One region of the Chryseobacterium sp. P1-3 genome, then DNA from elsewhere that is predicted to be linked to it. Evidence: riboswitches for the same ligand, from Rfam matches in the RefSeq annotation. Region 1 holds a riboswitch; each other region holds the start of a gene.
What was found. Region 1 has a riboswitch for cobalamin ahead of HX13_RS04760 (acyl-CoA thioesterase). Riboswitches for the same ligand answer to the same signal wherever they lie in the genome.
Positions count from the first base shown of each region.

Region 2: another riboswitch for cobalamin. It lies ahead of HX13_RS13245 (YncE family protein); the one in region 1 lies ahead of HX13_RS04760 (acyl-CoA thioesterase).
Region 3: another riboswitch for cobalamin. It lies ahead of HX13_RS04260 (TonB-dependent receptor plug domain-containing protein); the one in region 1 lies ahead of HX13_RS04760 (acyl-CoA thioesterase).

Region 1 covers NZ_JPEQ01000004.1:426,458-436,593, reverse strand. The annotation lists partial or broken gene HX13_RS04775 (endonuclease MutS2) at 1-1,294, shown strand, start outside; gene HX13_RS04770 (ATP-binding cassette domain-containing protein) at 1,687-2,346, shown strand; gene HX13_RS04765 (hypothetical protein) at 2,380-3,177, shown strand; cobalamin riboswitch at 3,212-3,393, shown strand; gene HX13_RS04760 (acyl-CoA thioesterase) at 3,508-3,891, shown strand; gene HX13_RS04755 (HD domain-containing protein) at 3,957-4,547, opposite strand; gene HX13_RS25335 (hypothetical protein) at 4,556-4,678, opposite strand; gene HX13_RS04750 (PadR family transcriptional regulator) at 5,130-5,459, shown strand; gene HX13_RS23420 (hypothetical protein) at 5,468-5,710, shown strand; gene HX13_RS04745 (PspC domain-containing protein) at 5,685-7,073, shown strand; gene HX13_RS25330 (hypothetical protein) at 7,054-7,188, shown strand; gene HX13_RS04740 (1-acyl-sn-glycerol-3-phosphate acyltransferase) at 7,503-8,087, shown strand; gene HX13_RS04735 (PaaI family thioesterase) at 8,125-8,553, shown strand; gene HX13_RS04730 (chorismate-binding protein) at 8,754-9,719, shown strand; gene HX13_RS04725 (hypothetical protein) at 9,795-9,992, opposite strand; gene HX13_RS04720 (MarC family protein) at 9,998-10,136, opposite strand, start outside.
Region 2 covers NZ_JPEQ01000008.1:94,612-104,747, reverse strand. The annotation lists gene dnaG (DNA primase) at 1-483, shown strand, start outside; gene clpP (ATP-dependent Clp endopeptidase proteolytic subunit ClpP) at 598-1,284, shown strand; gene HX13_RS13250 (T9SS type A sorting domain-containing protein) at 1,342-2,466, opposite strand; gene HX13_RS13245 (YncE family protein) at 2,475-3,758, opposite strand; cobalamin riboswitch at 3,811-3,999, opposite strand; gene HX13_RS13240 (esterase-like activity of phytase family protein) at 4,256-5,233, shown strand; gene HX13_RS25630 (esterase-like activity of phytase family protein) at 5,181-5,522, shown strand; gene tpiA (triose-phosphate isomerase) at 5,728-6,486, opposite strand; gene HX13_RS13230 (GxxExxY protein) at 6,649-6,972, opposite strand; gene HX13_RS13225 (S9 family peptidase) at 7,023-9,149, opposite strand; gene HX13_RS13220 (TerB family tellurite resistance protein) at 9,181-9,528, opposite strand; gene HX13_RS13215 (DUF6058 family natural product biosynthesis protein) at 9,536-10,136, opposite strand, start outside.
Region 3 covers NZ_JPEQ01000004.1:310,431-320,566, forward strand. The annotation lists gene HX13_RS04215 (ATP-binding protein) at 1-345, shown strand, start outside; gene HX13_RS04220 (biliverdin-producing heme oxygenase) at 366-917, shown strand; gene HX13_RS04225 (malate dehydrogenase) at 1,034-1,960, shown strand; gene HX13_RS04230 (putative glycolipid-binding domain-containing protein) at 2,112-2,666, opposite strand; gene HX13_RS04235 (hypothetical protein) at 2,771-3,304, opposite strand; gene HX13_RS04240 (M28 family metallopeptidase) at 3,459-4,799, shown strand; gene HX13_RS23370 (GNAT family N-acetyltransferase) at 4,883-5,401, opposite strand; gene pafA (alkaline phosphatase PafA) at 5,650-7,296, shown strand; cobalamin riboswitch at 7,407-7,585, shown strand; gene HX13_RS04260 (TonB-dependent receptor plug domain-containing protein) at 7,614-9,440, shown strand; gene HX13_RS04265 (DUF5074 domain-containing protein) at 9,459-10,136, shown strand, end outside.

The sequences.
Region 1 (10,136 bases):
TGAATTGATCAATGGAGTTCTTCCCAAGATCAACCGTCACAAAACCTTGAGATTAAAAGATGCCTTTCACCCACTTCTATGGCTGAGAAACAAAGCTGAAAACAAAACTATTTTCCCACAAAGCCTGACTTTAACGGAACACAACAGGATCATCTGTATCTCCGGACCTAATGCCGGTGGAAAATCAATTACCCTGAAAACGGTAGGACTATTACAGCTGATGATCCAGAGTGGTATTTTAGTACCTGTGCATCCTAAATCCGAGATGTTTTTCTTTGATAAAGTAATGACCGATATTGGTGACAACCAATCTATTGAAAATCATTTATCAACCTATTCATCCAGGCTGAAAAAGATGTCGGGAATTATCCGGGAGGCAGACGCCAATACGCTTTTACTGATTGATGAGTTCGGAACGGGATCTGATCCGGAATTGGGAGGCGCCCTGGCGGAAAGCTTCATGGAATACTTTTATGATAAAAAGAGTTTTGCCATTATTACAACGCATTACACCAATATTAAGCTGGTTGTAGAGCAACTTCCTAATGCCCAGAATGCAGCGATGCTTTTCAATGAAGAAACATTGGAACCAATGTACAAGCTGGAAGTAGGACAGGCAGGAAGCTCGTTTACCTTTGAAGTTGCCGAAAAGAACAGGATCCCAAGATTTATCATCCATTCTGCCAAGAAAAAAGTAGAACATGACATTGTCAATCTTGATAAAACCATTGTAAAACTACAGCAGGAGAAATTTGAAGTTGAAAAACTAAAATCCGATCTTGCCGAAAGAAAGGAGTCTGTGGAAGATAAGCGTGATAACCTTCAAAAGCTTAATGACCAGCTTCAGCAGAAGCTTTTCAACTTTCAGAAATTGTATGAAGAGGAACACCGCAAGCTTCAGTTCGGGAACAAAATTGAAGCATTTATTGACAGCTATACCAAAGGGAAGTCAAGAAAAGATGTAGTGAAGGATTTTGTGAAATTGCTGGAACAGGAGAAATTCAGAAAGTTGGGAGCTGATAAAGATGAATCGAAACGCCTGCAGGTTGTGAAGAGAAAGATCACACAGCAGCTGAAAAAGGAGGAAGTGATTGAAAAGATTGCGGAGACCAACGAAAAGCTGGAAGAACAGCGTAAAAGTGACCGTGCCCTATGGATGAAAGTAGGCCAGCGTGTTCGTATTACAGGCAGTACGAGTGTAGGCACTATTGAAAAGATTTCAAGAAACAAAGTCATCGTCAATTACGGAACTTTCAAAACAACCATTGATGCGGATGAGCTTGAGAGAATTTAATCCACTTTAAAAATGAATTGGTACCAATAATGAAGAGAGTTTCTAAGGATGCTCTCTTTCTTTTTGCTCTTTATCTCCTATTTCTTATTTTTATCAAAATTTACGTTTCACAGCTATGGGCAAAAACTTTTCTGTTCTTTGGATTTTTTATAAAAAGCTGATCATTCCAACGATACTTTTTTCTTTTCTGCTCGTTTTTTTTATTTTCACTTAACGTTCAGACTTTCGGATTAAGCATTGTTCTGATATTCCCTCTTCTTCATTATTTCATTTACGAGCTAAGACTTAAAAACGAATACCACTTTTATGCTCATTTCGGATTTTCCAGGATATTCCTCTGGGGTATTACTTTATCATTCAGTGTAGCTGTAAAAATTTTTAATCGGATTTCTATGAACACACTCCATATTGATAGCGTTACAAAATCCTTTACTGATAAAAAAGTCCTGCAGGATATATACCTGGAGTGCAAAATCGGTAACATTGCCGGCATTTTGGGAAGAAACGGAACCGGAAAATCTACTTTATTAAAAATTATTGCCGGAGTTACCGGCAGCGATTCCCAATATATCAGGTGCAACGGAAAGGTTTTGAAAACCTTATCTGACAGAAAAAACAAAATCGCCTATCTCCCACAATTTTCCTTTTTACCTAAAAATGAAAGCGTAAAGAAACTCATCCATCTTTTCTGTAATAAAGAAAATGCTGATCTTCTTTCTGCATCAGACCTGATCCGGAATTTCCTTGATGAAAAACCCAAAAATCTTTCCGGAGGTGAACTAAGAGCAGTTGAAGCTTTATTAATCATCCACTCGGAAGCAGATTTTATATTGCTTGACGAGCCCTTTCACAGTCTTTCTCCTAAAATTATTGAAGAATTGAAAAAAATAATACGTCAGCAGACCAATAAAGGCTTTATAATTTCTGATCATCATTACCGGGATGTTCTGGATATTTCAGACAAAATCTATCTTCTTTCAGCCGGCTATCTTAAACAAATACAAGATTTAAAAGAACTGCAGCAGTATAATTATCTTCCCAAAAGCATTTAATTTATATATTTGGAAAATCAAAAGTTTGTAATAATGATTTCAATAAACAAAGCATTCTGTCTATCTGCTTTCAGTCTTTTTTCTTTAGCATTCGTTAAAGGCCAGAATAAAGTTCCTTTCGGAGTGGTAAAGGCTGAGGAAGGATATGCCAATGTCCGTGTACATAAAGACAACTACAGGAAGATTGTTGACAAGATCCGTATGCGTAAAGGTGATGTTTTTGTTTATGTAAAGCCGGCTCCCGGAGAAACAGAGTGGATATGGATTAAATATCCTGAAAAGCAGGATGAGGATAAACCATTTGTACGGTATGAAACATTAGACAAAGAAGGAATGGTGAATAAAGAGCGTATTGCCTTTGTGGATCAGCTCCCCCAATACACCCCTTCCAAATCGAAAAACGGAAGATCCCTTATTTTCACAGACAATTCCGACCCTAAAATCCCTATTTCCCAAAGAAGTAAGGTAGTTATCGACATTTATCCTTCCAATGCCGGTTACCGCAAAAAAGAAAAGGATGCGGAGGGAAAACTTCTCACCATTGATAAGGTAAAGCCCTGGGGAATCGGCAATGATATCCCGGAAGGTATGACTGAAATCAAGTCTATCAGAGTTCAGCAACCGGGACGGGGTTCTGTTTTTGTGAGGGAAGCGATTAAAAATATGTTCCAGCCTACCATGGATTTTGAAAATGTAGGCGTAACGGCTCTGGACAATGACAATATTTTTCTTTATATGATTAATGGCTCCGGGGAAAACAGATACACCAGTCTTTGGACGATCAAGAAAGGAAGAGTGATCAGTCAGATTATTTATCACAGTCCGGAATAATTTCAGTATTTTTGTCCCGAAAAAGCTTTACCGCTTATTCATCAAAGAAATGGGTTCTGCCTAACCGCAGATTAATAGGGAACCGTGTGAAAATCACGGACTGTCGCGCAACTGTAAGTAACTAAGGTCTTTATCAAGAGATCCACTATGCGAGGCATGGGAAGGGGATAAAAGATGTTACAAGTCAGGAGACCTGCCTATTTCTGTAAACAAGAAACTTTCGCGATCTGAAGTTGATTGATCTGATGGATTTTTTCAGGAATATATCTGTTCCTGTTATTATTCTGTTGTTTTAATCCGATTTCATTTCGCCTTAATTAATAATGAAATATGACAACAGAAGAAAGAATTGAAGCATCAGAGACCAAAATCTTCAAGGCAGTTTTCCCCAACACAACCAATCATTATGATACCCTTTTCGGAGGTACGGCTATGCAGCTGATGGATGAAGTGGCTTTTATCACCGCTACCCGTTTTGCCAGAAAAAGAGTGGTTACCGTAAGCAGCGATAAAATCGATTTTAAAAAGCCTATTCCTGCAGGAACGATTGTAGAACTGATCGGTAAGGTAACTCACGTTGGAAAAACAAGTATGAAAGTAAATGTTGAAATCTTTACGGAACAGATGTATTCTTACGAAAGAGAAAAAGCAATTGTAGGGGATTTTACTTTTGTTGCTATTGACGAATTCAAGAAACCAATTCAAATACTATAATAATCCAGAGAGACTCGGGCAGGCCAAAGGCGCCCGAGTCTTCATCATCTTATAATAGATAAGTCCTATTTCAGTACTTTTTCTGTTTCCAGATTTTTGCTTAACAGCAATTCAAAAGCCTCTCCCATTTCATCCGAAGCCCTGGTGATTGCATTTTCAAGCATATTCCTGATTTGTCTTTCGGTAACACCTGCTTCCGTCCAGCTTTTACCTGAAGTATGGGAATTCAGAATAAAGGGCATGATCCTGTCAATAGAACAGGCAAAAATAGCATCCGGGGTTTTCTCTTCTTCAAATTCCAGCCACAAGTTAAAAAACTCCGTTCGTAGCGGTTCGTCCAGAATTCCGAAGATTTTCCGGGCAGATATTTTTTCTCTTTCAAACTTTCCTGCCATTGCTTTTTCATCAAACAGAAAAGTATCTCCTGCTTCTATTTCTACCAGATCATGAATAGAAAGCATTCTTATCACCCTTAATAAGTCAATGTCTGCACGGTTTTTTGCATACGGATACAGTATCTGGGCAAGGATGATGATCTGCCAGGAATGTTCTGCTGTATTTTCTCTCCGGGAATCATCCGCATTGTAATTTCTTCGCTGTACATTTTTCAAAGCATCTACTGCCAGGATAAAATCGATTTCTTTCTGAATCTTCATCTTACTTTTTATTTTCTGTTATATTGATCTGCCGGATATACCTTTGTTCTGGTCATCCATTTATTATTGATCTTTTCTTTGACTGTTACCTTTATCTGATCTTCATGAGTCTTCCTTTTCAAAGACTGCATCCAACCCATTATTAGCGATTACGGCATATTCTGTAGTAAAAATCCTGCAACAACCCGAATTTTCCCGGTGGCAAACATGAATTCTATTTTATGTAATGCTTCCTGACAAAAATACGAATACCGCTACCGATTTCAAAATATGTTCCTCACCTCTATTGGAATTCACCTTTTTGAATTTTATATACTATTCTTATTTTCAAAAATCCACAACTAGCCCGCTCCATTTCCACATTATTTTTATCTTTTTCGAGCATTCGGTCATTAATCCATAATTTAAACTAAAAATTATCTTTCTGATTATCAGTATTTTAAATTTTTATTTTGAAAAAATACACTACTTTGTATTGCATAATACCATTTTATTTACATATCTTTGTAATGTAGAATCAGAATAAGCTCGTCTAGCTAGGAGCTACTCTGAAAATATAACTAATTAACAAACTTATCAAAGATGAATACTGAAAATACCAAAGCGCAAATGCGAAAAGGAATTCTGGAATTCTGTATTTTAAGTCTCATCAACCATCGCGAAATGTATGTTTCCGACCTTATCGATGAACTGAAAAAAGGAAAACTGGATGTAGTGGAAGGCACCCTCTACCCCCTTCTCACAAGACTTAAAAATGGAGAATTTCTCTCTTACCGATGGGAAGAATCCACTGGAGGACCACCCAGAAAATATTACCAGATCACAGAAAAAGGAAAACTTTTTCTGGATGAACTTCTCAATACATGGAATGAACTGACTGCCTCAGTCAACCAAATCACTCAACAAAATTAAAAAAAGCTATGAACAAGACACTCTCAATAGGACTCGCAGGTTTTTCTTTTACAATAGAAGAACACGCATATATAAAGCTCAGCGATTACCTGAACGCTCTGAGAAGCTCATTGGACGCTTCCGAAGCAGATGAGGTAATGCATGACATAGAAATCAGAATGGTGGAAATTTTCAGAGATTCTCTGGGAAAACGTGAAGTAATCAACGATACCGACGTAGAAAAAAGTGATCGCACAGATCGGAAGTCCTGAAAAGATCGAAGAACAGGAAGAAGCCTATTTTTCTGAAAAAGCAACAAGTAAAAATAATAATGCAGATAGCGCCTATTCAGGTAAAAAGCAACTGTTCCGTGATCCGGAAAAACAAAAAATCGCCGGTGTTTGCGCAGGATTAGCCCAGTATATTGGTATGGATATTACTGCTATGAGAATTATCTGGGTGGTTGTTTTCCTTATCATGATCCCGGCCGCCGGAAGTGCTTTGGTCATTTTACTGCTCTATCTTATCCTGTGGCTTGTACTGCCAAAAGCACAAACCGCATCTGATTTCCTGAAAATGCAGGGAAAGCCTATGAACTTCGACAATCTTAAGAATGAGTCTAATAAATTGGTGCAGTTTGCCAATGAATCTACTCAGAGGGTCGGAGAAATATATAACGAAAACAAACCTTACATCAGCAATGCCGGAAGCGGAATCTGGAATGTATTCAAATATATCATCGGTGCATTCTCAGTATTGATGGCAGTAGGAAGTATCATCGGAGTATTTGTATTATTTGCCCTTTTCGGGATGGATACCGATTTTCCTGGAGCCAATCAGATCAGATTCTATATGGATGATAACGGTCTGGATAAAGTACTGGCTGCTATCATGATTATAGGAAGTTTAATTCCTGCTATCCTTTTCAGCCTATTAAGCATTAAGATATTTTCTCCAAAAACAAAACTGAGAAATCTTGGTTGGTTAGTTGGCGGGTTATTCCTTCTTCTGATCGGACTGGGAACTTATTTCGGAATCAGTATGGCCAAGAAAAACCTGATCTATAAAGGCAACAAAGAGGATATTGAAAATGTAGCCATCAACACTACTTCTGACACTGTATATGTAGACGTGAAACAGGTAAGCATCCCACAAAGTTTTAAAGCTTACGATAATGACATCTATTCTGATAAAAAATCAGTGTATGAAGAAGATTATATTTCTGTGGATGTAACAAGAAAAGCTGATATCAAAACCCCTTATCTGATCATCAGGAAAGAAGGAAACGGCTACAACTATCCAATTCAGCTGAATGTACCGGTAGAAATCGTAAACAATAAGGTATTGCTTCCTAACTATTTTAAATATCCTTATGAGCAAAGATTCAGAGATTACAGGGTAGATTATGAACTTGTAGTTCCTCAAAAAGCGGTGGTAATTCCGTTAAAGAAAAATGGGATTCATTTCAATGGGGATTTAAATGGAGATGGCATCGATGATGAAGATCAGAACGAAGAGGAAAACCATAACGGTATCAGGATCGAAAAAAATAAAATTACTGTAAACGGCTCCAGCATAGAATACGACTCTAATGACAGAGACAGTATTATTATCAATGGTAAAAAAAGTTCCTAATAATAAGGCTAAGAAAGTAATTGATTCTGTAGCATCCGACATCAAGAAAATCAATAAAGATGTGGACATCAAAATCAAGGACGGAAAAAACGAAATTTCCATACAGACTAAATAATTAACTTCAGAGAGTGGCAGAAGGTGTGAATGGAAAGCAACCGTTTGAAATTCACACTCTTCTTCTCTCAGAAACTGAAAGAAATCATACTATTTAATTCTCTATGTGAAAAAATTGTTTTAATTTCGTACTGTTAAAAATTTAATAACCAATCAACAAAAAACACCATTATTATGATACAGTTTGCACTAGAATTCGTAATGAAAATCGTAGATTTAATTAACGGTTTGTTTTAAGAGCAATAATATTTCAATATATTTGTAAAGTATAACCAATATTTGGTTATACTTTTTTGTTTTTAACCCCTGAAATTTATGAAAAAGCTGATAGGCAAACTGATGTTAAAATTATTAGGCTGGAAAGTCGTTCTCCAGGGCGATGTCAACAACCTGAACAGATGTATTCTCGTGGTAGCACCTCATACCCATAATATGGAATACATTCTGGGTAACTTTGCTTATTGGTCACTACAAAAACCCCTGAAAATCATCATTAAAGATGCCCATACCAAAGCATGGTACGGTGGAATTGTAAAAGGACTTGGCGGTATCGGCATCGACAGAAGCCAGAAAAATGACCTTGTGAACTTCGTTGCTCATCAATTCGCTAAAGAAGACTTCAGCCTTGTTATCACTCCTGAAGGGACAAGAAGCTGGGTTCCGAAGTGGAGAAAAGGTTTTTATCATATGGCGCTGGCGGCAAAAGTTCCTATTGTACTGGCAGCAGGAGACTTTAAAAGAAAAATCGTCTACCTGGGTTATACCATTCCTTATGAGAGAATAGCTTCAGTTCCTTTTGCAGAGATAATGCAGGAGATCCAGGATTATTATATAAAAAATGATATCGTTCCAAAGGTTCCGGCCAACTGGAATCCTAATATCACGGGTACAGGGGAATAATCTGCACACGTTATTAACATTTATCAATTATAAAAAAATGAAAGGTCAGACAAAAGAAGAAATATTGGCATTTATTAATAACTGGGGAGATGTTACCCTGGCAAAAACCCTCGAAATAAAATTCATTGATATTGATCTCGAAAATGAAACCCTTACCGCTACAATGCCCGTTTTGCCAAGAACCCATCAGCCTTTCGGGATTATGCACGGAGGAGCAAGCTGTGTATTGGCGGAAACATTAGGTTCAAGCCTGTCTAATATCTTTATCGACGGAGACAAATACTATGGTGTAGGTACCAATATCAATTCCAATCACCTTAGAAGTAAAAAAGACGGAATCGTAACGGCTACTGCCCGCTTTATCAGGAAAGGTAAAACCATGCATGTTTCTGAAATAGAAATCAGGGATGAAAAAGGAATTCTCATTAATCATACAACGATGACCAACAATATCATCAACAGATAATAAATCCTAAGAATAAAACAGAAGGCTCAAATTTTTGAGTCTTTTTTTATTTTCAATCTCTTGATTTCAAAATTTATGCTTAAAAAAAGGCCATTTAATTTTGACATTTTTAAGACTAGTAATACCTTTGCAGAAGGAAAATCAACCCGGAGTTTCCTTTATATATCCGGACAGTGGTTTTCAAAATCCATCCATAGCTAATGATTTATTTCAAACTTCCATTCGACGAACAATTATATTCCACAGACCAAGATTCATCTGTACAATCCGTAAGTTTTCACTCTTTTGACACACTGTCTCAGATTCATTTTGAGGGAAAAATTATTGATGTACCGGAACAGAATCTGGTAACCGGTCTTATGACCAACGATCTGCTGAAGGATGAAAATCATTTTAATGAGGAGACTCAAACCGAATATATCCGGACCCTACAGGAGGTTATCAATGTTATTAAAGAAAACCGCCTTCCTAAACTGGTTTATTCCAGAAGAAAAATTTTCAGGAATTTTAACGGGATTGATCTGAATGAAAGCTTTAAAAATGTATGTTCCTCGTATCCAAATGCATTCAGATATGTATTCAATGATGGAGAAAATGCCTGGATGGGAGCATTTTCCGAAGTTTTGGGGAAGTTTCATAAAACAACTCACGAATTTGAAACGATGGCTCTGGCCGGCACCCTTCCCGTTTCAGAAGAATGGTCTGAAAAAGAAATTGAAGAACAAAAACCTGTTACCACCTATATTCTGGATATTCTTAGGAATTATTCCGACCATGTCTACCAATCGGAAACCTATGACCATATTTCCGGAAATATCAAGCATCTACGTACAGATTTCAAAACAAGTATAAAACCTGAAGATCTTGATAACCTTATTCAGGATTTGCACCCCACTCCTGCTGTGTGTGGTATTCCTAAAGACTTTTGCAAAAAAAGCATCGAACTGTACGAGAAGTTCCCGCGTGAGTTTTATGCCGGATATATTAAGGTGGAAACAGAAGAAAATATTCAGTATTTTGTTAACCTCCGGTGTGCCAGACTTTATAAAGATGCTATTCACATTTTTGTAGGAGGAGGAATTACTGCTCAAAGCAATCCTGAAAAAGAATGGATTGAAACTGAGCTCAAATCTGAAGCCATATTAAAAAACCTTGTAATTTCATAGCCTTGGCACTTTATAGCATAAAAAAACCTTTTCCAGATGATGAAAAAGGCTATATTGACTAGTTGAATTGCTTAGTTATTTCTTCACTCCTATCCTGCTCCATGCATCCATTACAAAAAGAAGGATAAGGCCAATAATTCCTGCTGCTGCTGAGAATACAAATTTCAGGTTATCTTCATCGGCTAAGATATCAGTCTGCCAGTTGATAGCATAAAGGTTGATGGCGACGAATACAATAAATATTACTAAAAATACTTTATAAAACTTCTTCATGACTCTTAAAAATTAATATAATTCTGCACCAATTGGGCAAAGTTTGCGGTAAATAATTTAATTGAAATCGCTAGTAGGATGATTCCGAAAACTTTCTGAAGGATCATTAAAGTAGCATCCCCTATTTTTCTTTCCAGCCATTTC
Region 2 (10,136 bases), on a different contig from region 1:
GAGTACCAGATCACGGTTATTGAAGAGATCCTCCATCATTTTGAAGAAGAACAGTACAAGTTTTTAGTCAAGGAAAATGAGATTATCATCAACCAGGTAAAAGAAGGAATCCGGAAAGATGAGCTCAGAAGTGGAAACTTTTTTGTATCTTTTATGGATGAAGAAATTACCACGAAGGTTGTAGATGCCCTGATTCCGTTAGATGAACTTGAAAACTGGGCTTCCAGGAATATTTATCCGCCTAATTACGGGGATAAGGTCGCAGATCAGGTGAAAGGTGATATCTTATTGCACAAATACCGGTACATCGATTATCTCATCAAAGAAACAGCCAGGGAACTGGATCAGTACAGCAATACGGATGAGGTAAGATATTTTGATCTGATCAAAAAAATCACCCTGCTGAAACAGGCTTCCATACGATTGAGCAATATCATCGAATACTCGCCGATTAAAGGAATTTATGCGGGGAGAAGAAGATAATGTACAGACAGGTTTTTGTATTCTGTGACAAAAAGTCTGATAAAATTTTAGGAATAAATATTGTAATTTACATTCCGAGAATATTTGTTTAAAAAAATAATACATAATAGAAATATGGACATTAAAAAGGAATTCAGAGATTTCTCTGTAAAACATTTAGGAAATAACGGTCTGGTTACCGATCAGTATATGGGAATGTATGGTCCGACGAACCTTACGCCTTACATTATGGAAGAGAGAAGACTGAACGTTGCTCAGATGGACGTTTTCTCCCGTTTGATGATGGACAGGATTATCTTCCTGGGAACAGGAATTGATGACCAGGTAGCCAACATCGTTACTGCTCAGCTCTTATTCCTGGAAAGTGCCGACCCGTCAAAGGATATCCAGATTTATATCAACTCGCCGGGTGGTAGTGTGTATGCAGGATTAGGAATTTATGACACCATGCAGATCATTAAGCCTGATGTAGCAACAATCTGTACAGGTATGGCCGCTTCTATGGGAGCTGTATTACTTGTGGCCGGAGAGAAAGGGAAACGTTCTGCGCTTAAACATTCAAGGGTAATGATTCACCAGCCTTCAGGCGGAGCCCAGGGAGTGGCTTCTGATATGGAAATCAACCTGAGAGAGATGCTGAAACTAAAGCAGGAGCTTTATGAAATTATCGCTCACCACTCAGGACAAACATACGAGTGGGTTGAGAAATCTTCTGACAGAGATTACTGGATGACTTCTGAAGAAGCTAAAGGCTACGGAATGGTAGATGAAGTTTTACAGAGATCTACAGAGAAAAAATAATTGATCTCCAAGATCATATTGAAAGAGGCTGTCCCAATTTTTGAGACAGCCTCTTTTCTATTTTTTAACAATCTTACGGATAACTGACTGACCTGAAGTTTTAATTTCTACAAAATAAATTCCCGGGCTTAAAGATTGAATATTAATCCTGGAATTCCCTGATGTCATTACTTTTTGGCCTGAAGAAGAATATATATTCACTTCTTTCATACTCTCCTGGGTATTGATATGAATATAATCAGTTGCAGGATTAGGATAGATACCCACTGTTCTTTTACTGACAGAAGAAGTTCCAAGTGTGGATTGAGGAGCTTCTGTGGGCGTAAAGGGCCTTCTCTGTCCGAAACTTAATCCAAGCCATTCACCGTTATGTAAAGTAATGGATGAAAGGTCGTTATGAATTTTCCAGTTTGACAAATTAGTTCCTTTGTATAATTTCCAGGAGTTGGACCCGTTCGGGGTACCTGAAAAAGAATTCAGGGATAAAGAAGAAACCTGATTGGCAGCTTTAGTATAATTAAATGTGCTTACCTGGGCATCAATCAATTGTAAAGCCTGCTCTGCGGTAATAGTTCCGTTATATTGAATTCCAAAAACAAATGAATCAGCATTTCCGTTAGAATTATCAGTTCCGAAGTCAATAACCACTAAGCTTTTATCAGAACCTGTACCGATCCAATTGGTAATCTGAGACGAATTATACCATAGAGAACTATAGGCAGGAAGCGGAGTAGAAGGCGCTTCTGCTGTGGGATTGCTGAACCCATAGGAAGCACCATACCATTTTCCGTCTGAGATGGTCCCGTTGTTCATCCACCCTACGGCAGACCAGCTGTTGGTATCATTCCCACGCCATAAACTCCAATAGTCCGGCCCGGATTGTTGTGAATGATCATTGAAGCTTAGCTCATCAAGGAAACCATTATTGAAGGTCAGAAAATAATCAAAGGCGGGTTCTGCATTTTTGATCATCTGAAGCATCTGAGGTCCGGTGATATTTTGCCCCGGATCGAACCGCACTCCCCAGGCATAAGACCTGTCATTGGTTCCGTCTTTAAAGTCTGCTACAAAATAGGCAGTCTGAGAGCCTGTTCCTACGAAAAACTTTATGTCGTTTGCCGTAAATTGTGCGCAACAAAAAACTACGATAAAACTGCATATAAAACTTAATATCTTTTGCATCCGGATTCTTATTTGATGATTAGTTTTTCAGTGAAGTTAGTGCTCTTATCCGTAATTTTTACAATATAAGTACCTTTAGGAAGTGTGTTTATATCAATTCCGTTTTGGGTATATTGTGCGTTGATGACCTTTCTTCCGTTAGCATCATACACCTGAATATTTCCGCTGTTTAAACCTTGTACAAAGAATTTGCTGTTTGCCGGATTGGGATATAAAGACAATTTAGAAGCTTTTGTATTTTCCACTGTTGAAAGTGACGGCGGTGCACTGTTGTTGTAAGCAATGATCTGATTAGGCAGCATGGTCACTGTGAAAGTGTTTTGTAAGGTTCCCTGTAAATCATATGTATAAATTTTTCCCGGTGCAATATATCCTTTAGGATCAGCCACATAAATCGTATTGTTGACAATATTAAACCCGTAAGCAGCAGCACCATAGCCGGTTACAGTAATAGGTGCCGTTGCAATGGGTGTCGTTGAAAAAGACGGTGCTGCAATAGGTGTTTTATAGATTGAAGCATCTTTCATGTAATAAATATTCGTTCCGTCTGTATCCATAAAAGAAGGTTTTGTTCCTGCCGGAAATGCAGTACTTGAAACGGTACTTTGAGTTACTGTATTATAGACTGTAAATGTTCCATAAGAGTTTGAGGTGTAGGGATTTCCGAAACTCATGATATAAAGAAACTGATCTTTTTCAAAAATGCTGTGTGGGAAATCTCCAACGTTTACCTCGGATTCAACTGTATTGGTAGAAGTATTGATCACATCCATAAATTGGTTGATTCCAAAACCTCCTTTTAGCAAAACATATAATCTGTTGTCTTTGCTGTAAATTTTTTCGGGTCCGCTTCCAACCGGAATATTGGTTTCATGCGTATAGGTATTAAGGTCATAAACGGCTACATAATTTTCTGTAGAACCGGAACCTCCCCAGTTGGTTACATAAAATTTGTTTCCGCTGAAGGCAATATATCTCGGATTATCCAGATTGGCTGAGATTGTGGTAATCAAAGAAAAGTCAGACTTATTGATGACTTTTATCTGATTGGAAATATTCAGGACCACAAAAATTCTGTCACCATAAATTTTAATGTCCTGTGCCGTATCCCCCAATGCAGCATTATTGTTGTGGGTTTTAAAATAGTTATTGGTAACTGATTGATTGGAGATCAGCGATATTTCGGCATTATTACTGCCGGCACCACCTTCATTAAGCACTAAAACGGCTTCAGTTTGAGCATTTGCAAAAAAAATGACAAATGCAAGAATAAGAAAATAGATTTTCTTCATGATATTATTAATTAAAGTTTTATTCCCGAAACTTACTTTCAGAGAGAGAAATTCTTCTGAATTGTATTAAGGCAGGTCTCCTGGCTTACATCCTATAGCGGCCTTCCCGGATCCGGATCCAGTGGCATCTCATGCTATAGGTGGAATAGTCTACAGTTGCGGGTACAGCTCAAGCATTGAATAAATTCTCACTTGATTCCCTATTAATGAACTATGTTCAACCTTAAAACGCTGCAAATATATCATATAAATTCCTGATTTACGTGTGGTAAATAACTTATCTTTTGTGTATTAAGTGTTTTATAAGCTCTTAGCTATAACGTGTTTTTTGAAATTAATAAAAAATGTGACCGATGGTTTTGTTTTTATAAATTTAACGGCAGGTATAGCTGTTTATATTGAATTCATTTTACAGGTTTCATTGTTAAAATACAATTATCATTGAATTAAAGATTAATTTACAATCGATTTATACTTTCGCAGCCATAAAAGTGAATATGAAAAGATTACTATTATCTGTTTTGATGTTAACGGTATTGGTTTCTTGTAACAAAGATGACGAAACTGCCCATAACCAGGATATTAATTACTCTAAACTTCCTCAGGAGTTTCCTTTTTCAAAATTAGCAACGGTAAATGGTGTGGATGTCATTAATGGAGGTTTTGGATCAGGTGCGGCTGCACACCCTACAAGAAAAGGGGAATTTTATGTCATTACAGACAGAGGACCTAATACGGATTACCTGAACGGGAAAAAGTTTTTGGCTCCCAATTTCAGTCCAACAATCATGCATTTTAAAATTAATGCCGAAGGAAATATTGAGGTGATCAAATATATTAAGCTTAAAAATCCATCAGGACAACCTATCACAGGTCTACCCAACCCTATAGGAATGGGGAGTACAGGTGAAACGGCTTACGATGCTTCAGGAAATGTACTGGGAACGGACAATTATGGTCTCGACAGTGAAAGTATTGTTGCAGCAGCAGACGGTACCTTCTGGGTTTCCGATGAGTATGGCCCTCACATTGTACATTATAGTGCAGAGGGTGTAGAGATGGAAAGAATAAGTCCGATAGGCGTTAATACAGGAACAAGAAAACTTCCCGCTGTGCTGGCAAAAAGAAGGGCCAACAGGGGAATGGAAGGGCTTTGTATAACTCCTGACGGTACTACTTTAGTGGGAGCCATGCAGTCTATGATGCATGTTCCAAGCAAGGCTTTGGCTAAAAATACTACCTTAACCAGAATTGTCACTTTTGATATTGCTACAGGGAAGACCAGACAATTTTTATATAAACAGGACGGGGGAGCCTCTGATTCAGTTTGTGACATTACTGCAATAAGTAATAATGAATTCCTGGTGATTGAGAGAGACGGAAACTTCGGGTCACAGGGCGGAATAAAAAAAAGTATACAGAATAAACCTGAGCGGAGCAACAGATGTAAACGGACCGGATATTGCCGCTGTTGACGGAATGAAAATCAATAATAAAGCTTTGGAAGAGTGTAGTTGGGATGAAATTACCAACGCCGGGATTAAAACGGTTTCTAAAACATTAGCTGTAGATCTGGTTGCCAGGTTAGGATATGAACATGATAAATTTGAAGGAATTGTTTATTTAGGAAATAATAAACTCGCTGTTTTCAATGATGATGATTTCGGGGTAGTAGATGATGGAAACGGTAACCCTAAAGCAAAAATACTACCTAAAACAGGCAAGGTAGATAAAGGAACAATGTACGTAGTCGATATTCAATAATTAGATTTTTTTTTACGAAAAACGGCGGGGATTATCTCCGCCGTTTTTATTGGTTAAAAAAATTGGTACACCGTTCAATGAAACGGGCTTTAGCCCGTTTAAAGATAAATAGCATTCCACTGGCTTTAGCCGAAACATATCATATTGAACCCTCTCTACAATCAGTAAAGAGGGTCCGGAAAAATATAATGTTCTGTAAAATTAATTAATTGAATGCCTCAATAATTTTAGAGAAATCTTCCAGTTTTAATGCTGCCCCTCCAATAAGGCCACCGTCAATATCCGGCTGAGAAAATATTTCTTTGGCATTATCCGGTTTTACGGAACCTCCATACAGGATAGATACTTCATCAGCTACTTCCTGTCCGTATTTTGTTGCAATAATATTTCTGATGTGGGCATGGATTTCCTGAGCCTGTTCCGGACTTGCGGTTTCTCCTGTTCCGATTGCCCAAACCGGTTCGTAAGCAATTACTACTTTTTTGATTTCTTCAGCCGAAAGAGTAAACAAAGCTACTTCAGTTTGGTTTTTTACGACTTCCAGATGCTGCCCTGCTTTTCTTTGCTCAAGGGTTTCTCCGTTGCAATAGATAGGAGTAAGCCCTTTGTCTAATGCCAACTTGATTTTTCTGTTGCAGTGTGAATCTGTTTCTCCGTGATATTGTCTTCTTTCAGAGTGGCCGATCAATGAACCGTTTACATCAATAGATTCCAGCATATCTGCAGAAATTTCTCCGGTGTAAGCACCACTTTCATGCTCGCTCATATCCTGGGAAAATACCCCGATTTCATCATTTTCAAAAATGTCTTTCGCCATCATCAGGTATAAAGAAGGCGGAGCAATCCACACTTCGCAGTTGGTAGCATTATTGTTTTTATAGCTTAGTAACTGAATCATCAATTGTTGGGCATCAATTACATTTTTGTTCATTTTCCAGTTTCCTGCTACGATCTTTCTTCTCATAGATTTATTATATTGATTTATTTTTACTTTTAATTTTTACTCTAATGAATCTGCGAACTTAATATTTTCTCACGCTGATTTGTTTGATTGAGCAGATTAATTGTCATTATAAGTTATTTACAACTCTTTTTTATATTGTCTAAAATATTGGAAGTATTAAAGTTAATTAACAGTCCCAATTTTTTTATTTGATAACTTTAAATAAGTGTATAGCTGCTTATAATGAACGTTATCCAGCTCCTTTATTGATTTTAATTCTAAGATCACTTTGTCTTCTACTAAGATGTCAATTTTAAAATTAATATCAAACTTTTTGTTATCATAATATACTGGTAGTATTACCTCAGATTTAACATCTAAGCCATTTTCTTCTAATTCATAAATCAGGATTTTTTGATATACAGATTCAAGTAAACCAGGGCCTAATTGGTTATAAACATTGAAAACACACTTTCTTACGATATATGAAATTTCATTTTCTGTCATTAGAAAAAAATCTGCGAAATCTGCAAAATCTGCGAGCTGATATTCTTATATTACTGATTTATCCCTTCCAGTTTAAACATGAACGCATACACCAAAGCAATATCCTTCAGGTAATCAAACCTTCCGGAAGCCCCACCATGGCCATAATCCATATCGGTTTTTAATAATAATACATTGTTGTCGGTTTTCATATCCCGTAATTTGGCAACCCATTTGGCCGGCTCAAAATACTGTACCTGGGAATCATGCAGACCTGTTGTTACCAATAGATTGGGATAATTCTTTTTCTCTATATTTTCATAAGGAGAATAAGACTTCATATAGAAATAAGCCTCTTTGTTACCGGGATTTCCCCACTCATCATACTCGTTGGTCGTTAATGGAATACTGGCATCCAGCATGGTATTCACAACATCCACAAAAGGGACCTGGGAGATTACCCCATTCCAAAGATCAGGACTCATATTGATTATTGCTCCCATTAAAAGGCCTCCGGCGCTTCCCCCTTGGGCATACAAATGTTTTGGAGAAGTATATTTTTCTTTAACCAGATATTCCCCGGCATCAATGAAATCAGTAAAAGTATTTTTCTTTTTCATCATTTTACCGTCTTCATACCACTGCCTTCCCATTTCCTGACCTCCGCGGATATGGGCAATGGCATAGGCAAAGCCCCGGTCCAGCAGACTGAGCCTGTTACTGTTGAATGTAGCATCCATTGAACTTCCGTATGAACCGTAAGCATACAGCAATAACGGGCTGTTACCATCCTTTTTGAATCCTTTCTTGTAAACGATTGAAATAGGAATCCGGGTTCCGTCTTTCGCTGTGGCAAAAAGTCTTTCAGTGGTATAATTGGTTCTATTATAACCTCCCAGAACTTCCTGCTGCTTCAAAAGGGTTCTTTTTCCCGTTTTTAAATCCTGTTCAAATTGTGAACTGGGAGTAATCATGGAAGTATAGCCGAAACGGAAGTTGTCTGTATTGTATTCAGGGTTACCGGATGGATATACGGTATATGTAGGTTCATCAAACTTTAAAAATTCTTTTTTTCCCGTTTTCCTGTCATAAATCACCAATTGGGAAAGACCGTTTTGTCTTTCACTGAATACCAGGTAATTCTTAAATTCAGAAATCCCCTGTATCAGAACATCTTTTCTGTGTGGAATAAAATCCTTCCAGTTTTCAACTTCTGTTTTGTTTAATGGGGCTTCCACAACCTTAAAATTAAGGGCATCCTTATTGGTGGTGATTAAAAATTTATCCTCCAATGGGGTTACATCATAAAGGACATCCTTCATTCTCGGCTGAAAAACCTTGAAAGTCCCGTTGGGATCATCAGCGTCCAGATATCTTGTTTCAGAAGAAGTGGTAGACTGCGAATCAAGCATGATGAATTTCTGATTCTTGGATTTGCCAACTCCAATATAATTGGTTTTGTCTTTTTCTTCGTACACAAGAACATCTTTAGCAGCATCTGTTCCTAGAGTGTGTCTGAAAATCTTTTCTGTTAAGAGAGTTTCAGGATTTTTAGAGGTATAGAAGATAGTTTTATTGTCATTGGCCCATGTCGCAGATCCTGTAGTATTTTTAATTCCAAGGTCTGTTGTTTTTCCGGTGGACAAATCTTTTAAAAATAGTTTATATTGCCTTCTGGAAACATCATCCACGCCATAGATCATTTTGGTATTATCCGGGCTGATGCTGAATCCGGATGCCGAATAATAAGGATGTCCTTCAGCCAGCTGATCCACGTCCAGCAAAATTTCTTCCGGTGCGGTAAGGCTTCCTTTTTTTCTGCAGTACTTGAAATATTGTTTTCCTGCTTCTGTTCTGCTGTAATAATAATACCCGTTTTTAAATACAGGAACAGATTCATCCTTTTCCTTGATTCTGGCTTTCATCTCCTGGAAAAGCTTTTCCCTGAAAGACTCGGTATCTTTCATCATGGCCTCCCAATACTTGTTTTCTGCCTTTAAATACTCAACGACTTTAGTAGAGTCTCTTCCTTTTTTGAAATAATCAATCATCCAGTAATAAGGATCATTGACCTTATCACCGTGTATATCCCTTATATGTTCCTGCTTTTCTGCAACAGGAGCTTTCAGATCCGGAAATTTCTGAGACTGGAATGTAGCTGTACTCATTACTAATAATCCTAAATAAATTTTTTTCATGGTAGAGAGTTTAGTGATTTGGGATGGCTGATTATAATCCCCACAGATTTTTCAGAAGAACATAAAAAGTATGTTCTTCCTCAGTTACTTTATGATCTGCTTTGATTAATGATTTCGCAAATTTTACAAATTTTACGCGTTCCTCTTCCGTAGAATCATCATGGAAACATCTGGCGTGAAATTCAAAATGATCTTTCCATTCCTCAGGTTGTAGTAAAGCAAGGATTTCCAGCTCATTATCAAGATTCATTCGGAATGGAAATTCATCCGCTAAATATTGTTGTACCAGCATTCCTTCTTCAGGGGCAAATTCTCCGTCTACGGAAGAAAGGATCATTAACAGGTGATAGCCGGCGATAGATTTATTTGATTTTTGCATAATTGTTTTAATATTTCTTTACTAAATAATCTAAATTATTGTTTTCTAATATTTTATCAAGATATTTTCCTCTGCTGCTTGAATCTCTCTGATAAGGGGCAAATCGGTTGGCCACTTCATTGAATTCATCATTCAGCCTGAGTAATTCTTCAATTTCGTTTGTATTAAGAGGTTTTTGAGAAAATTCGGTATTGAATTGCATCAGTTTTTTTACAGCAATTTCCTTTTTTACAATTTCTTCCTCGGTTGAGTTCAGAGTACAGATTCCATATATTCCTTCACAATAGGCATTCCATTCGCTTTCAAAAACTTCATTGAGCTTTTCCTGGTCCGGAGATTCATTGCTGAAAATATTGTGATAAGCAAAATTCTTATCAGGATGGCGCATTAAAAGCTGGCTGAATTTTTCTTTAAATTCTGCCTTATATTGCCGGCTGTCTTTTAACTCCTTATTCTTTTCAACTATTGAAATGCAGCTTTTGCTGAAGTACCTTTCTGCTATTTCACTCTGAAATTCATCCTTAAGAGGAGAGGTGATCTTTATACTGCGGGTAACGGTATAGGAAGCGTCGGGAACCAGTTGATTTTGGATAAGTCCTGATAGATCA
Region 3 (10,136 bases), 120 kb from region 1:
TTGGCTGATAAAACCATGCTTCATCAGGTATTTTTAAATATTATCAACAATGCTGTAAAATATTCTTCCCACAGGGAACAGCCTAAAGTGGAAATTGAGGGTACTGAAGAAGGGCAGATCATTATCTACAGAATTTCGGATAACGGAATCGGAATTCCGGAAGAGGATAAGCCTAAAATGTTTAAAATCTTCAACAGGATGGATAATGCAAAGAAATTTAAGGGAAATGGAGTAGGGCTTTCTATAGTTCACAGGGTTATGAAAAGGATAGGGGGAAGTGTGGATTATGAAAGTAATAAAGAAGGTACCTCTTTCATTTTAACGTTTAAAAAGCCTTACATTTGAGAAACTTTTAAAACGTTATTATGGTATCAGAATATCTTAAACAAAATACAGCAGATTATCACGATGCTGCGGAGAAACTCTTTAATTCCGAAAAAATTTTTAACAAGACCTTCACGCTGGAAGATTATAAAAAAATCATCCATACCAACTACCTGATGCTTCTTCACAGTGAAGACCAGATATTCAGCAGACTTTCCGGTACATATGCCGAAAAGTTACAGCTTGATGACAGAAAAAAGCTTGCTCTTATTGAAAAAGACCTTGAAAGCCTGTCTTTGAAAAGTCAGTCAGTTTCCCATGATCTTGAATTTAATAATGTACATGAGGCTTTAGGAGCAATGTATGTCATCGAAGGATCTACTTTGGGAGGGAATGTGATTGCTAAACAGCTTTCCAAAACAGAAGGTTTTGATGAAGTTACCTTCAATTTTTTCGGATGTTACGAGGAAAATACCGGCCCTATGTGGAAAAATTTTAAAGAGGTTCTGGATACTGAAGTGACTGAAGAAAACTACAATGAGGTGTTATCAGGAGCCCGAAAACTGTATATGTTTTTGCTGAACGTCAACTAATCTGGTTTAATTCTAATTAAGTTTCTGAAAAATTGCGCATTTTTTCAGGAATTGTTAAATTTGGGGGATTTCAAATTTAAACTTAACTAACAAAAAATAATTTAAAAAGTAACAATATGAAAGTAACTGTAGTAGGTGCAGGCGCTGTAGGAGCAAGCTGTGCAGAATACATCGCAATGAAGAACTTCTGTTCAGAAGTAGTTTTGGTAGACATTAAAGAAGGGTTTGCTGAAGGTAAAGCTATGGATTTGATGCAGACTGCATCGCTTAACGGATTTGATACAAAAATTACAGGAACAACAGGAGATTATAGCAAAACTGCAGGCTCTCATGTGGCGGTAATCACGTCAGGTATTCCAAGAAAACCAGGAATGACAAGAGAAGAGTTGATTGGTATCAACGCAGGTATCGTAAAAGAAGTTACTGAAAACTTAGTGAAACATTCTCCTGAAGTAATCATTATCGTGGTTTCTAACCCAATGGATACTATGGCTTATCTTGTTCACAAAACTTCAGGTCTTCCTAAACACAAAATCATCGGGATGGGAGGTGCATTAGACTCTGCAAGGTTCAAATACAGATTAGCTGAAGCATTAGAAGCTCCAATTTCTGATGTGGACGGAATGGTAATCGCTGCTCACAGTGATACAGGAATGCTTCCATTATTAAGCAAAGCGACAAGAAACGGAGTTCCTGTAACGGAATTCCTTGATGAAGAGCAACAAAAATACGTAATCGAAGAAACTAAAGTAGGAGGGGCTACCCTTACAAAACTATTAGGAACTTCTGCCTGGTATGCGCCGGGTGCTGCAGTTTCTGTAATGGTTCAGGCAATTGCATGCGACCAGAAGAAAATGATTCCTTGTTCTTTGATGCTTGAAGGAGAATATGGTCAAAATGATATTTGTTTAGGGGTTCCTGCAATCATCGGAGCAAACGGAGTAGAGAAAATCATCAACGTAACATTGACTGCTGAAGAACAATTGAAATTTGCTGAAGCTGCTAATGCAGTGAGAGAAGTGAATGGAGATCTTAAATTCTGATTCATCTAATTTTATATAAAAAAACGGTATCCCTTCGATACCGTTTTTTTTATGTTTCGGCGCAGCCAAAGGCTGCGCCGAAACAATTTTTATTATAAAAAGCATACACCAAGAGATCGCACGCTATCTTTTTTATATCCCTTGTAAAGTGTTAAGCAAGCTTTGCAATTTTTTCAAATAATTCAGGATAACTGACAACCAGGCCATCTGCATCAACCAGAATATCAGCTTTAAAATCAGTCTGGAGATTGTCATAGTGATAAGTATCAGGGGCAATTCTTGTATATTGTTGCGATACAGGTTTTATAATATTATTCAGAACATCAATATAAATGACTTTGATTTCCTGTGAACCGTTTACCGGAAGTTTTAAGTTATTGATGGGTAGCGTATTGGTGAAGGGTGTCAATGAAATGTCGATGTAGATAAAGCCTTTTAAATCAGGATTTATACTATTATTGATTTCCCATTCATCCTGTATCTTTTTTCCTTTTAACGTATGTTTTACTGTATTGATTTCAGATTCAATGAGGAAATCCAGAGTATTCCAGTCTTTATCAATAGTAATATGATAATCTATAGTGTAGATTGAATCATGGTAACGGCCTATGATTCTTGAGTTTGCAATATGATTCCCATTTTCTTCCTTCAGTTTGAAATATTCAAGTGACTGGAAGGCAATTCCTTGCCAGATTAATGTTTTCATTGTATTTTAATAGTTAAAAAATTTTTTATTAATAAAATTCTTTGTTTTATGAATTTGCTTAAGGTTTCTGGTTTTCCGTATAAAGTGTTTATACTTTTTTATTTTTAGGAATTTTTTAAAAGAAGTATCACTACCCAGGTTTGGAGAATCAATTGGATAATGTTTATTATTCCGAGAACAGGATTGGTGCTTAAATGGTTTACTAATGTTGGAATTCCGATGAGACCTAAGATAAAAAAAATGATAAACAGATACCTGGCTACTTCATTTCCTTTTCCTATTATATATCCTATTCCGAAAACAAAGGCAGTTATGGCTATAGAAATAACAATAGCCAGACCTGAATTCAATTGTTCCGATGTCCAGATCAGGCTTGCAATTCCTGCAGCTCCCGATAAGTAGATGAGATTGGAGGCTTTCGTATAGTTAGGATGTATTGTTATTGTTTTATTTCCTTCAGTTATAGAAAGTATGGTATTGATGTGTTCCTGCTCGTCATGGGTAAATGATCTTCCTCTGGATTGTAAAATTTCATAAGCATATTGAATGGCTTGTGGAACAAATTTACTGTCTGGCTTTATATATTGTTCAAGCTCCTGATCCGACATTTTTTCTAACACATTTTTTCTGGTATCCATCTGTAAAGATTATTTTTTCCGAAATTACTGAAATTGTATCAAAAAAAATAAGAGAATACTGAGGAAAGTAGTAATTAAAAGAATTTATTTGCCGTCTTTTTTCCTAATTTTATTGATCTAAAACATATTACAAAAGATTAATTGATACTATATTATGAAAAAAATAATTTTCACTTTGTCTCTCATTCCCATCGCATTTCAAGCTCAACAAATTGTTCGTCAGGATCCAGAAATTGTAAAATATGTATCACAAGTTAATACAGATTCACTAAAGGCACATATTAATGCTTTGGTAAGCTTTGGAACCAGGCATACCATGAGTTCTGCCACAGATCCTAAAAGGGGGATCGGAGCCGCAAAAAAATGGGTATTGAAAAAGTTCAGGAATTATTCGAAAAATGCGGAAGGAAGAATGGAAATTTTTATGCAAAGCCAGCTGATCCAGCCTGACGGCAAAAGAATCGATCGTCCTACCGATTTAGGAAATGTTATCGCTATCATTCATGGGACCAATCCCGATGATAAACGGTTGTTTATGATGAGCGGACACCTGGATTCGAGAGTAACCGATGTCATGAATATAAAAGATAATGCCCCCGGTGCCAATGATGACGGCAGCGGAGTAGCCGCCCTTATAGAAAGCGCAAGGATATTGAGTACTTCTAAATTTCCGGCAAGTATTGTATTGGTGGCTTTTTCAGGGGAAGAACAAGGCTTATTAGGATCAAAAATGCTGGCAGAAAAAGCGAAAAATGAAGGCTGGCAATTAGAAGCCCTGCTCAATAATGATATGATTTCAAACAATCTGAGCAGTGAAACAAATCTTATCAATGGATATCAGCTGAGAGTCTTTTCAGAAGGACTACCTCAGTATGAACTGGATACAAAGGCTTCCGAAATCAGAAAATTCGGTTTAGAGAACGACGGAGATTCCAGGCAACTGGCAAGGTACATTAAAGAAGTGGGGGAGCGTTATACAGATAATTTCCAGGTGAAATTGATTTACAGAAATGATCGGTTTCTGAGAGGCGGCGACCATACTCCTTTTGTGGAAAAAGGATTCCCCGCAGTACGGCTGACGGAGTTTAACGAAAACTTCAATCACCAGCACCAGGATATCAGAAAAGAGAATGGCGTTCAGTATGGAGATTTACCGCAATTTATGGATTTTGATTATTTTAAAAAGAATGTCGGGATCAATATTGCCGTTCTGGCCAATCTGGCAAAGTCACCTTCAAAACCTGAAAATGTAAAGATTGAAGCGGATAAACTTACCAACTTTACAACTCTTTCCTGGGAAAAACCTCGATCGGTAGAAGTAGCAGGATATTATGTGCTGATGCGTGAAACAGATGCCTCAATATGGCAGAAAAAAACCTTTACCAAAGAAAATTCCATCAGTTTGCCTTATTCTAAAGATAATTATTTCTTTGCAGTACAAGCGGTAACCATTTCTGGAAATGAAAGCCTGATTGTAGTGCCGAAAGTGAAGTGAATAAAAAAAATGTTATGAAATATCAACAGGGAGTGGCTTTAGCCGCTTCCAATATACATACATTATCCGCGCTATAGCCAAAACTATTCTATATCTAACGTCATGAAAAGCGCTATTTCTTCCGCATTGTCATAAAGCCTTGTATTCACCCCCGTAATATTGAAACCCATCCTTCTGTAAAACTGTATGGCAGGGTAATTGGTGTTTTGGGTTTCGAGTTCTATAACCCGGCAGTTTAATTTCCTGGCTTCTTTCACGGCATTTTTAATCAGCTGTATTCCTACTCCCAGTCTCCTGTATTTTTCGTCAATCAGGATGTTTTCAATATAGAAACTGTTATTCCATGTTCTTTGCTCACAGATGATCCAGCCTATCAGTTCATTATTAATAAAAGCACCAAAAGAATGACCTTTTTCAATGATAAGATTAAGCTCTTCAATATCTTCACTACCGGTTTCCCAGACTTTGGTGTAAGGGAAAGATTTTTCTCTTAATGAAAATTCAAAAGACCCTGCATATTCGATGGAAGAAACTGAATATATCCTGTCTGTTGTATAACCGTTATGTCCCCATGTGAGGCTGGGATTATCGGTCAGTTTCAGTAGTTTTTTTTATATCCATAGAAAAGGTATTATTGATTTTACCAATAGTTTAACAACATTATTGGCATGTTATCTATATCTTGTAAAAAAAACTGTGATGACAGTCATCTTCAGGAAATCTAGGCTCAGGATACTTCTGAATCACAGCTGTAGATTGATAAATTTATATAATAATCAAAATTAAGTAAAATTTCATACTCTAAAACTTTCAAAACCCCTAAATTTGTGGTCAATAAAAATTTACTTGGATGCTTAGGAATATTTCAATTGCGGCAGCTACTTTCTTGTCCGTAATTACAATCAATGCGCAGAAGAACAAAAATTCTCAATTAGAAAGACCTAAATTGGTAGTAGGCCTGGTTGTAGACCAGATGCGTTGGGACTATTTATACCGTTTTTATGGTAAATACGGGAACGACGGTTTCAAAAGACTCTTGAATACAGGATATTCTTTAAATAATGTACACATTCCTTATGTTCCTACCATTACCGCTTTAGGACATACATGTATCTATACGGGATCTGTTCCGGCAATCCACGGTATTGCAGGAAATGACTGGACAGATAAGGAAACAGGTAAAGGGGTATACTGTACTGCTGATGAGAGCGTTCAGCCGGTAGGAACTACCAATACCAAAACCGGAAGCCACTCTCCGAAAAACCTTTGGTCTACAACGGTAACCGATGAGTTGAGGTTGGCAACCAATTTCCAGGGAAAAGTAATCGGGGTTTCCTTGAAAGACCGGGCTTCTATTCTTCCGGCAGGACACACTCCTAACGGGGCTTTCTGGTTTGATGACAGCACCGGAAACTTTATCACCAGTACATGGTATATGAATGATCTGCCTCAGTGGGTAAAATCATTCAACGCTCAGAACTTACCTGAGAAATTAGTTGCAAACGGCTGGAATACCTTGCTTCCGATTAATCAGTATACGGAAAGCGCACCAGACAATTCCCCTTGGGAAGGATTATTGGGAAGTGCGAAAACCCCTACATTCCCTTACAATGATCTAGCCAAAGATTATCAGGCTAAAAAAGATAATATCCGTTATACCCCTTTTGGAAATACATTGACGTTGAAGCTGGCGGAAGCTTCTGTAGAAGGTGAAAAACTGGGTGGAGATGCTATTACTGACTTTTTAGCTATCAACCTGGCTTCAACAGATTATGCCGGGCATAAATTCGGGCCTAATTCAATCGAAGTAGAAGATGTTTATATCAGATTGGATCAGGACCTGGCAGAGTTTTTCAAATACCTGGATTCTAAAGTGGGTAAAGGAGAGTACACCGTTTTCCTTTCTGCTGATCATGGAGGGGCTCATTCTGTAGGATTCCTTAAAGAACATAAAATTCCTACAGGTTTTTTCGGAGAAGGAGCTGAAAAAAATCTAAACCAGAAACTTAAAGATAAATTTGGAGCCGATAAACTGATCAATGCAATTGATAATTATCAGATTTATTTTGACAGGAAAGTTTTGGCAGATTCTAAACTTGAGTTGGATGATGTAAGAAACTTCACTGTTAAGGAACTCGAAAAAGACCCAACTGTTCTATACGCTGTTTCGGTAGACAAGGTTCAGGAATCCAGTATTCCGGAGCCTATCAGGCAGAGAATTATCAACGGGATCAACAGACAGAGAAGTGGGGATATCCAGCTGATTTCCCACGATTCTATGCTTCCTCCATATTCTAAAACCGGAACCACACACAGTGTATGGAATTCTTATGACTCACACATTCCATTGATCTTTATGGGGTGGGGAGTTCAGCATGGAGAAAGTAATAAAGCGTATCATATGACGGATATTGCCCCTACAGTTTCTTCATTGTTAAAAATCCAGTTCCCGAGTGGAAATGTTGGAAATCCTATTACAGAGGTTATGGGAAAATAATCAACTGTATTATCATACGGCAAAAGCAGCTTTCAATACCGGAAGCTGCTTTTTTATTAAAAGACCTTTTTGCAGCAATTCCGGTTTTTGTGCAATACATTTAAAAAGCTATCTTTGCAAAAAATTTTGGTTTCCAGTATATTGGAATGAAAAGGGAATCGGGTGTAACTCCCGGACTGTCCCCGCAACTGTAAATCGCAATAAAAGTTTCTGCTTTGAACCACTGTGTAATAACGGGAAGGTGCAGAAAGCGAAAGTCAGGAGACCTGCCAGAATGATAATCAAAATATAATGCTTTCGGAGGAAAAGTAAAAAGTATGGGTATAAAACGATCTTTAGTACTGCTTTTTTCGTCTTATGGTTGCCTTCTTCTGGCACAGGAAAAAAGTATTGATACTATTTATGTCTTCGACAACCAAATGAACAGGGTGAAGCTTTTTCATCCGGTAAATACCATCTCAGCTGAAGAGGTGGATAGAAATTCTACCAACCTTTCAGAATTATTAAGGTTTCAATCACAGGTTTATATCAAAGAAAACGGACGTGGTGCGGTTTCTTCTCCGGCGTTCAGAGGAACTTCTGCCCAGCAGACTGCTTTTGTATGGAACGGAATCAATATCAATTCTAATTTTCTGGGACAGGGAGATATCAATAATATACCCCTGTTCGGATATGACCAGATTGGTATAAAAGCAGGTGGCGGTAGTGTAGTCTATGGAAGTGGAGCAATCGGAGGGAGTATTCACCTGAATAATATCCTGGATTTTAATAAAGGTTTTCATGGTTCGGTATTTTCAGAAGTAGCATCCTTTAATACCTTTAATAATTTTGTGAAAGGTTCTTACAGCAATGAAAGATTCAGCTTTAAGGCATCCGGAAACTATTCTGTAAGCCAGAACGATTATGAAGTCAGTGATCTGGATTATATCAACAGAAACGGTAATTACTATAATACAACCTTCAATGTAGGTGCGTCCTATAAAATAACGGATGATCACAAGATTTCGTGGCAAAGTCAGTTTTTTGACTCTTCACAGCATTATCCCGTATTTGAAGAAACCGCAACAAAGACAAAATATAAGACCCAAAGCATAAGGAGCCTGATCGCCTGGGACTGGAATGCAATAAAGTTCAGCAACGCCTTCAAAGCAGCCTATACAGAAGAAAACTTTCAGTATTTCGGAGCGTTGGACCTTCCCAAATCCAGTGGTGGTACAGGAAAAAATTATATTTTGAAAAATGATTTTAATTATTTTCTGAATTCAAAATGGAACATTAACCTTATCGGGGAATTTCAGGTGAACAAAGGAGAAGGCTATAAAAGCGGAATTGCTGATGTAAGCAGAAACGTAGGTTCCGTTTCCGGATTATTAAGGTATTTTGCTACAAAGAACCTGCGTTTTGAAGGAGGATTTAAAAAAGATTTTGTGGAAAATGTCACATCTCCGGTCATGTATTCATTTTCAGGGAAATGGAATACCTCTCACTGGTATAATCTGGGACTTAACTTTTCAAAAAATTTCAGGTATCCTTCCTTTAATGATATTTATTATGAGCCGGGAGGTAATAAAGATTTAAGACCGGAAATTTCTACCCAGGTGGATATGAACAATGAGTTTAAAATTGGAAGTTTTAAGCTTAATGTGACGCCTTATTATATGAACATTACGGATCTCATTGTCTGGCTGCCTACTGCCAATGGATATTGGCAGGCCTTTAATGTTAATAAAGCAGAATCTTACGGACTGGAATCCCATCTGTCTTTTTATCAGCAATTTGGTAAGCATAGGATCAAAGCCAACGCAGGCTATTATTATGCAAGATCAATTGATAAGGAAACTCAGAAACAGAGACCTTATATCCCAATGCACAGGGGAATGGCGGGTATTGATTATGAGTATGGTTTCTTCAGATTTTTTGCACAGGGATTAATAAATGGTCTTACCTATACAACCAGTGATGAAGAGCGGAAAACAGCGATTGACCCCTATTTTATTTTAAATGCGGGAATGTCAGCAACGATTTCTAAGAAATATACTTTAGGGTTCAAAGTGAATAATGTTACCGATACTTATTATAAAACGGTTTCTTTTTACCCTTTGCCTAAAAGAAATTACAGTGTGTATGCCGCAATAAATTTTTAAAATTAAAATTGAATATATATGAAACTAACCAGACTTTTAACTGTATTTTTTGCATTTGTACTATTGTTCAACATTTCATGTAGCAGCGATAGTAATGAGATTCCGGTACCTCAGTTAACGTATCAGAACGGATACTTTATTGCCAACGAAGGAAATTTTAACAGCAATGGTGCTAACGTAATGTTTCTTACAAGAGACTTGGCGTTAAAGCAGGATGATATTTATGGTTTTAACAACAAGACCGGGAACAATTCCAATGAAATATTGGGAGATGTTCTTCAAACGATAGCTATTAATGGAAAATACGCTTATCTGGTTGTCAACAATTCAAACAAAATTGTGGTGGTAGACCGTATCACTTTTAAAAAGGTAGCCGTAATCACTGATCAAATCAATAATCCAAGAGGAATTACTTTTGCCAATGGATTTATCTACGTTTCCAATACGAATTTCTCGACAGGAGTATATAGTGTAACGAAATATAAAATCTCTGACTTTTCATTTGTAAGCAAGATGGATTTCACCGAGGTGGCTGATAAAATTGTAGAAGCGGGAGGTAATGTTTTCGTTCAGAATGCTTCATCAGGATATGGAAACAAAATTACCTATATCAATACTTCCAATGATGCTAAAACGGAAATTACCATTCCAAACGGGCAGATTGGTAGAACAGTTTCCTATAATTCTGATGTGTAT